DNA from 3 places in the Corynebacterium sp. UMB8791 genome. Region 2 is predicted to be linked to each of the others. Evidence: predicted binding sites of a transcription regulator. Region 2 holds the regulator's gene; each other region holds the start of a gene.
What was found. The regulator LexA, encoded in region 2, represses DNA repair genes until DNA is damaged. The targets are predictions, from matches to a motif close to CGAACANNTGTTCG.

Region 1: a site for LexA is predicted at 1,433-1,446, ahead of ACXIUA_RS02335 (HNH endonuclease signature motif containing protein). Genes of this name have one in related genera too.
Region 3: a site for LexA is predicted at 1,282-1,295, ahead of ruvC (crossover junction endodeoxyribonuclease RuvC). Genes of this name have one in related genera too.

Annotation. Positions count from the first base shown of each region.
Region 1 covers NZ_JBSZCG010000082.1:28,719-30,988, forward strand. The annotation lists gene ykgO (type B 50S ribosomal protein L36) at 36-158, shown strand; gene ACXIUA_RS02330 (serine hydrolase) at 228-1,067, shown strand; gene ACXIUA_RS02335 (HNH endonuclease signature motif containing protein) at 1,514-2,270, shown strand, end outside.
Region 2 covers NZ_JBSZCG010000040.1:19,904-22,173, forward strand. The annotation lists gene ACXIUA_RS01070 (DeoR/GlpR family DNA-binding transcription regulator) at 129-914, opposite strand; gene lexA (transcriptional repressor LexA) at 1,051-1,734, opposite strand; gene ACXIUA_RS01080 (hypothetical protein) at 1,938-2,270, shown strand, end outside.
Region 3 covers NZ_JBSZCG010000125.1:74,659-76,928, forward strand. The annotation lists gene ruvB (Holliday junction branch migration DNA helicase RuvB) at 1-98, opposite strand, end outside; gene ruvA (Holliday junction branch migration protein RuvA) at 108-719, opposite strand; gene ruvC (crossover junction endodeoxyribonuclease RuvC) at 723-1,253, opposite strand; gene ACXIUA_RS07795 (YebC/PmpR family DNA-binding transcriptional regulator) at 1,360-2,112, opposite strand; gene ACXIUA_RS07800 (hypothetical protein) at 2,216-2,270, opposite strand, start outside.

The DNA of each region.
Region 1 (2,270 bases), on a different contig from region 2:
GAAGATGAAGATCCTCGATTAGAAAGGAGCGCCCGATGAAGGTCCGCAAGTCGCTTCGGTCGCTGAAGAACAAGCCGGGCGCCCAGGTTGTGCGCCGCCGTGGCAAGGTTTACGTCCTGAACAAGAAGGAGCCACGCTTCAAGGCTCGTCAGGGCTAATTCAGCACTCGTGAAAACCCGCACCTCGTGTGCGGGTTTTTTCGTGCCCGGGGCACTAGGGTGGTGGAGGTGAAACGAGCATGCTGCGCCCTCCTCGCCGTGACCGCCCTCGGGGCCTGCGGGACACCCACTAACGACGCCCCGCCGACCATCACCGTCACCTCAACGACAACGCACCCGAACGCTCAGCCGCCTGCACCAGTTGACGAACCGGTGGGCGAAGAGGACGTCGATAAGCTGCTTTCCGCCATCGCTGATGCTGTTGCCAACCAGTTCGGAGGCACCGTCGCAGTCGCCGCGGGCGGGGTCGGCAGCAGCGACGACCCAGCGATGCCTGCCTGGTCAACCATCAAAGTCCCCCTCGCAGTTGCCGCGTACCGCGTGGCGCCCGACACCGCGCAGCTCGCAGCACCCGCCGCGATCACCGCCTCAGACAACGACGCCGCGCTGCAACTCTGGAACGCCCTGCCACCCGGCGCCGGCGATACCGTCTTGGCCGAGGGTGGCGTACCAAAAACCATCAACACCGAACGCATCCGGCCCGAGTTCTCAACCTTCGGCCAAACCATGCTCACCGCCGCCGAGGAGTCCACCTTCATGTCCAATCTGAGCTGCCTGAGCGACGCCGACCCCGTCCTTGAGTTGATGGGGCAAATCGTGCCCGGGCAGGACTACGGCCTCGGCCAGCTTCCCAATGCGCGGTTCAAAGGCGGGTGGGGGCCCTCGGAGACTGGTGGATACGAAGTGCGCCAGATGGGACTCGTGTCAAATTCCGTAGAGCAGGACGTTGCTTTGGCTTTGGTCGTTGTCCCCGCCGACGGCAGTTACCAAACCGGCCAAGCCATGGCCAACGCCGTTGCAGAACAGCTCCGCGGCCGACTGGATCAGCTGCCGGTTGCGGCCTGCTGATTGTTTGATGAGGGTGTCCGCGGGACGGACAAACAGCTGGCGAAGCTTGGCTCAACCCACCTCTCAATAAGTAAGGTTTCCGCGGCGCGGACACCGCTTCGTGATTTGTACGGACGATTCCCGCATTCCGCGGGGCGGACAATCTATCCGTTGTTACAACCCAACCTCCCGCACAGTCCGCCGCGCGGACTCCAACGAAGCTTTAGTCGACTCCAGTAGCATTCCGCGGCGCGGACAGAGCGAGTTCAGCTCAAGACCCCAACGATTGCATCAAGGTGTCCGCCGCGCGGACACCCACCCACACACCCGTGCTCGAAAGTGGCGTCGCAAAGCACCCCGCGCACTGTCCGCCGCGCGGACACCCACCAACAAATATTTGAATAAACCTCTTGACACCACTATTCGAACACGTATACTAAACAACAACCAAAACACCAGGGGGAACCATGCACACCACCATCGACGCCGACACCATCATCAACACCATCGTAGAAAGCGCACGCCTGTTCGCATACTCACACGCAGAAATACTCACTGCGATCGCCGAATTCGACACCCACAACCTCGCCGAAGCCTACGGGTGTGCCTCAACCGGGGCATGGCTTGCCAGAGTGCTAAAAATGAAACGCACCCGTGCCTACGAATACGCCGCCGTCGCACGCAAACTCACAAGCTTTCCCACCATCCTCGACGCGCTGCGACAAGGAAGCATCGACTACACCAGTGTGCGCTACATGCTCGACTACGCCACCGAGGCAAACCAACACGAACTCGTAGAGATAGCCGCCGAATCTGGCTACCAAGGCCTCGTACACGCCCTGGCAGGCGCAACCCCCACCGACAAACAGCCCGAGGATGCTGGTGCACACTGCGGGCTGACCATCCGCGAAGACGGCCAATACCTACGCGGCTGGTTTTGCATGAACGCGACCGACGGTGTGGCCTTTCAAGCAGCCCTGCGCGCAGGAGCACACGCCTATGCGGATGACAACGCGATGGATGAGGCGGATGCGCAGATGATGCGCTCGACCTTCGGGCTGCCACCGGCACGATTAATGCTGCAATCACTCATGGGGATGGTGCACATGGTGCGCACCGGGGCCGCCACACACGCCACGATGGCGCCGGCGGCACAGGTGATGGTGCATATGACATCAGATGGGCGAGCATTTTTGCCGAATCACATGGCGGCGCCTGCCACAC
Region 2 (2,270 bases):
TGGGGTAGCGCCTACCGAAAGTCTGTTGTGCAGCTGCAGTATCGAAAAGCGCTACTAAAGCCATAATGCCCGATTGTGTCCGTTAATGCAATAGATCGGACGCAATCGGGCATTTGGTTCCTTTTGTTTCACTCTTCGGCAAGGACGACCTTGATTCCACGCTCCCGCAATTCGCTGACAAAGCTCTCTGGTGCGTCTGTGTCGGTAACAACGACGTCAATTGCGTCTAGCGGCGCAAAGCTAACTAGATAATCATTGCCGAGCTTCGTGGAGTCGCAGAGCACAACTACCTTGCGTGCATTGGTGACCATTGAAGATTTGACCGCAGCCTCTTGGGCGTCGGCGGTAGAGAGGCCGTGGTCAATAGTCAAGGCATTCGTGCCAATAAAAGCAACATCTGCACGCATAAGCGCGAGAGTGCGTAATGCCGTATCGCCTACAACAGCTTGGGTGATTGCACGGACTGTCCCCCCGAGGAGCTGAACGTCTGTAAGCCCGCAGGATGATAGGTCTAGCGCGATCGGGAGGGAGTTCGTAACTATAGACCAATGCTGTGTTTTTCCTGCTGTGGCAATAAGATCGGCCAGTCCATTGATGGTGGTGCCGGCGTCGAGAAAGATGCCAGCGCCAGGATCCTCTGGGAGAAACTGTGTCGCAGCGCGCGCGATCGCCGATTTGGCGGTCGGTGCCGACCGGAACCGGGCATCAAGAGAAAACTCTGTGGTGAGAAATGATTGGCTAGCGACGGCTCCGCCGTGAACGCGGTGGACAATTCCTTCATTATGGAGAATTGCCAAGTCCCGCCTGATGGTCTCGGCTGTTACATCAAACCGTTCGGCCAGCTCCGTAACATTCACGCGTCCTTCGACTGCGGTAAGTGACGCGATCTGCCTTCTTCTCTCTTCGGCGTACATACAACTCCTCCGTGGGGCAACCACGAATCAGCAGGGTTCAAAAATTAGGTTGCCCCTATTGTTGCAAAACCGTGCGCCCGAATGCTTTTACATGTGTTTGATAGCCCCCGGTTGGGGGCGAAATGGCGAAAAATGGCTACAGGGTCCGGAAAACAGAGACCACTTTGCCCATAATCTCGGCGTCGTTGCCTTGTATCGGAGAAAAGGCATCGTTATGAGGAATGAGCCATACTCCGGAAGAGTCCTTATGAAACTCCTTGACAGTTGCCTCCCCGTCAATTAGCGCTGCTACGAACTCGCCCTCTTCGGCAACATGTTGTGAGCGGATGACTACCCAGTCACCATTGAGAATGCCTGCATCGCGCATTGATTCTCCAACCACCTGAAGCATGAAGAGGTCGCCGCTATCGAGTAGTTCTTCCGGCAGGGGGTAGTAGTGTTCAATGTTTTCCTCTGCCAGGATCGGAGTTCCAGCGGCGATTTGGCCGAGGACAGGGATCATCCGTGCTGGAGAAGTTCCATCAATGTCCGCATCGTTTTTCGGTGTAACCGAACCTCCCATAGATTCTGGCAGGTGGCGGAGGTCTACGGCTCGTGGCTTGTTTGGGTCACGGCGAAGGAACCCTTTCTTTTCGAGCTCCTTCAGCTGGTAGGCGACAGAAGAAGTTGATTGGAGTCCTGCGGCGTCGCCGATCTCTCGAATGCTTGGTGGATAGCCACGTAATACGACGGCGTCGCGAATGACTTGAAGGATTCGCTTTTGTCTGTCTGAAAGTACGCTCATATCGAACTTTTCACTGGTTGTGTTCTTGTGTGCCATGGGTCCTCACATTGAGTCTTGATAGTGTCTTCTGTACAGAATATATCAAAGAGGGCAAATATGTTCGATAGTTGGGGGGTTGTGGGGATGTGATGTGGGATGGTATAAATCGAACATAGAAGTTAAATCGAACAAATACGCTAAAAATGTTTCGCGTGAGATGAGAAACCTTCGAATTCGCGAAATGAGGTAAGGGGCATTTTATGAGCATCATTGACCAGGCGAAAATGATTTCTACTCGTGCTGATATGGCGGGAGCTCCACTTGCACCACGGTCTTCAATGCCAGCTGAAGTGTGGGATTTTGTACCCATGCGGGGTGATCGAGGGGGTAAGCCGTCACGCCACGAGCAGGTTATCAACCAGAACTTTCGTTGCCACTGGGCGGCTGCAGATGCTCCCGAGCCAACCGTTTATTCTTCCGCCGAGCCTCAAGAGCAGCGAGCAAACGTTCTAATGGGAGCCCTTCTTGGGGTAACTATGTTCGTCGCTGTACTTATCTCGGGCGATTTCGGTAATAGCGAGTGGGACTCGGTG
Region 3 (2,270 bases), on a different contig from region 2:
TCGTGTTCATCACTATGCGCATTGACACTGACGGGAGCCCCATCGGGACGTGAAAGATCATCCGGCAACTGGAATACGGTTTTTTCAACGTCTGACATGAACCCCACCTACTTTTTCGATAGCGTCTTCAGCGCTTCGCGCAACAGATTCGATGGATCAGTATCCGGTTGTTCCGCAACGAGAGGTTCGACGACAGTCCGCGCACTACGCCCGGTGAATCCAAGCCCAACCAGTGCTTCTACAATCTGCTCACTGATACCTGAGCCTGAAGCAGCCGGAGCCGTTGCACCGTGGCTCGCTTCGCTGCCCGTTTCAAACAAGCCGACAACCTTATCTTTCAGCTCCAACACGATTCGTTCTGCCATCTTCTTACCGACGCCAGGAATCGTTTGAATCTTCTTCGCGTCACCACTGGAAATCAATTCGGCCAGTTCCCCAGGCCCAAAGACTGCCAGTGCTGCCATCGCCAGCTTTGGCCCTAGCCCACTCACGGTTTGAAGCTTGTGAAACATAGTCCGCGAGTCCTCATCCGCGAACCCATACAAGGTCATACCGTCATCGCGGACCACCAGACTGGTGACTACATCCGCATGCTCACCACGAGTTAGGCGACTGAGCGTTGGTGGCGTCGCCAAGAAGCGATAGCCAACGCCCCCGCAGCCGATAACAGCATGATCGAGGCCAATCGAAAGGACGTCACCGTGGAGGGAATCAATCATGAACTAGTTCTTTCTCAGTTTTTCAATAGCGGAAGCTCGGGCAAGCAACGGGGCTCGCCAGCAATGGCAAACAGCGATGGCCAACGCGTCTGCAGCATCTGCTGGCTTTGGTGGCTCGCTCAGACCAAGAATACGTGTAATCATCGTAGTCATCTGTTTCTTATCAGCGCGCCCATTACCAGAAACCGACTTTTTTACCTCTGAGGGCGTATACATGTGCACTGGTATATCGCGCTCTGCAGCGGCGAGGACCATTACCCCGACGGCGTGGGCAGTATGCATCACGGTAGATACGTTACTGCGTTCGAAAATTCGCTCCATCGCAACCACGTCGGGCTTATACTCATCCATCCAGTCGCTTACCGACTTCGAGATCCGCAATAAACGCTCCGATAGTTCCACATCGGAAGGAGTGCGCGCTACACCGACGGCAATCGGTATGACCTGACGTCCTCTCCCCGCTTGAACTACCGAAAGGCCGCATCGGGTCAAACCAGGATCTATGCCCATTACCCTCAGACCTTGGAGGTTCACCGCGCTTCCTTCCGCCGAATATTGTACTGGCACATATGTTCTACCATAGTCTGAAAAAGAACCACCACTCGCTGCAACGAATGGTGGTTGAAAAACAGACTACGCCTTACAAGTCGAGCTCGGCTGCGATCTCGTCAGGAATAGACATGTTCGAGTACACATTCTGTACATCATCAGAGTCTTCGAGGGCATCAATCAGCTTCAGATTCTTTTCAGCTGCAGATGCATCCAGTTCAACTTCCACGTCAGCACGGAAGTCCTGCTCAGAGCCCTCAACCTCGATACCGGCCTCCACTAACGCCTCGCGGACTGCGGCAAGGTCGGTCGGCTGACAGGTAACTTCAAACTCTTCGCCAAGATCGTTAACTTCTTCTGCACCAGCGTCAAGTACCGCCATCAACACATCGTCCTCGGTGAGCTCCCCTTTCGCCACCGTGACGACACCGACGCGATTGAACATGTAGCCCACAGAACCGGTTTCACCAAGATTGCCACCGTTCCTGGTCATTGCCGTACGAACCTCAGTCGCTGCTCGATTACGGTTATCCGTCAGGCACTCGATCAACAGAGCGACACCGTTCGGGCCGTACCCCTCGTACATCACCGACTCCCAGTCAGAGCCGCCGGCTTCCTCGCCCGATCCACGCTTACGCGCACGTTCGATGTTGTCGTTCGGGACCGACGCCTTCTTCGCCTTCTTGATCATGTCATCAAGCGTCGGGTTTCCTGCTGGATCGCCGCCACCAGTGCGAGCTGCAACCTCGATATCTTTGATCAGTTTCGCCCAGAGCTTGGAACGCTTTGCGTCGTTCGCGGCCTTCTTATGTTTAGTAGTAGCCCACTTTGAGTGGCCAGACATCCGGTATCCCTTCGCTTAAAACGGTTGACTATTGGTAATTGAACGTCAACCTACTATACGCCCGAACAGGTTGAGCTGCAGAACCGCGAGCAAGGTTCAGCCGCTAAAGGGAAAGCGAAGCGAAGGCTGGCAGGGCTGCGGTCCCACCCAATCGAAGA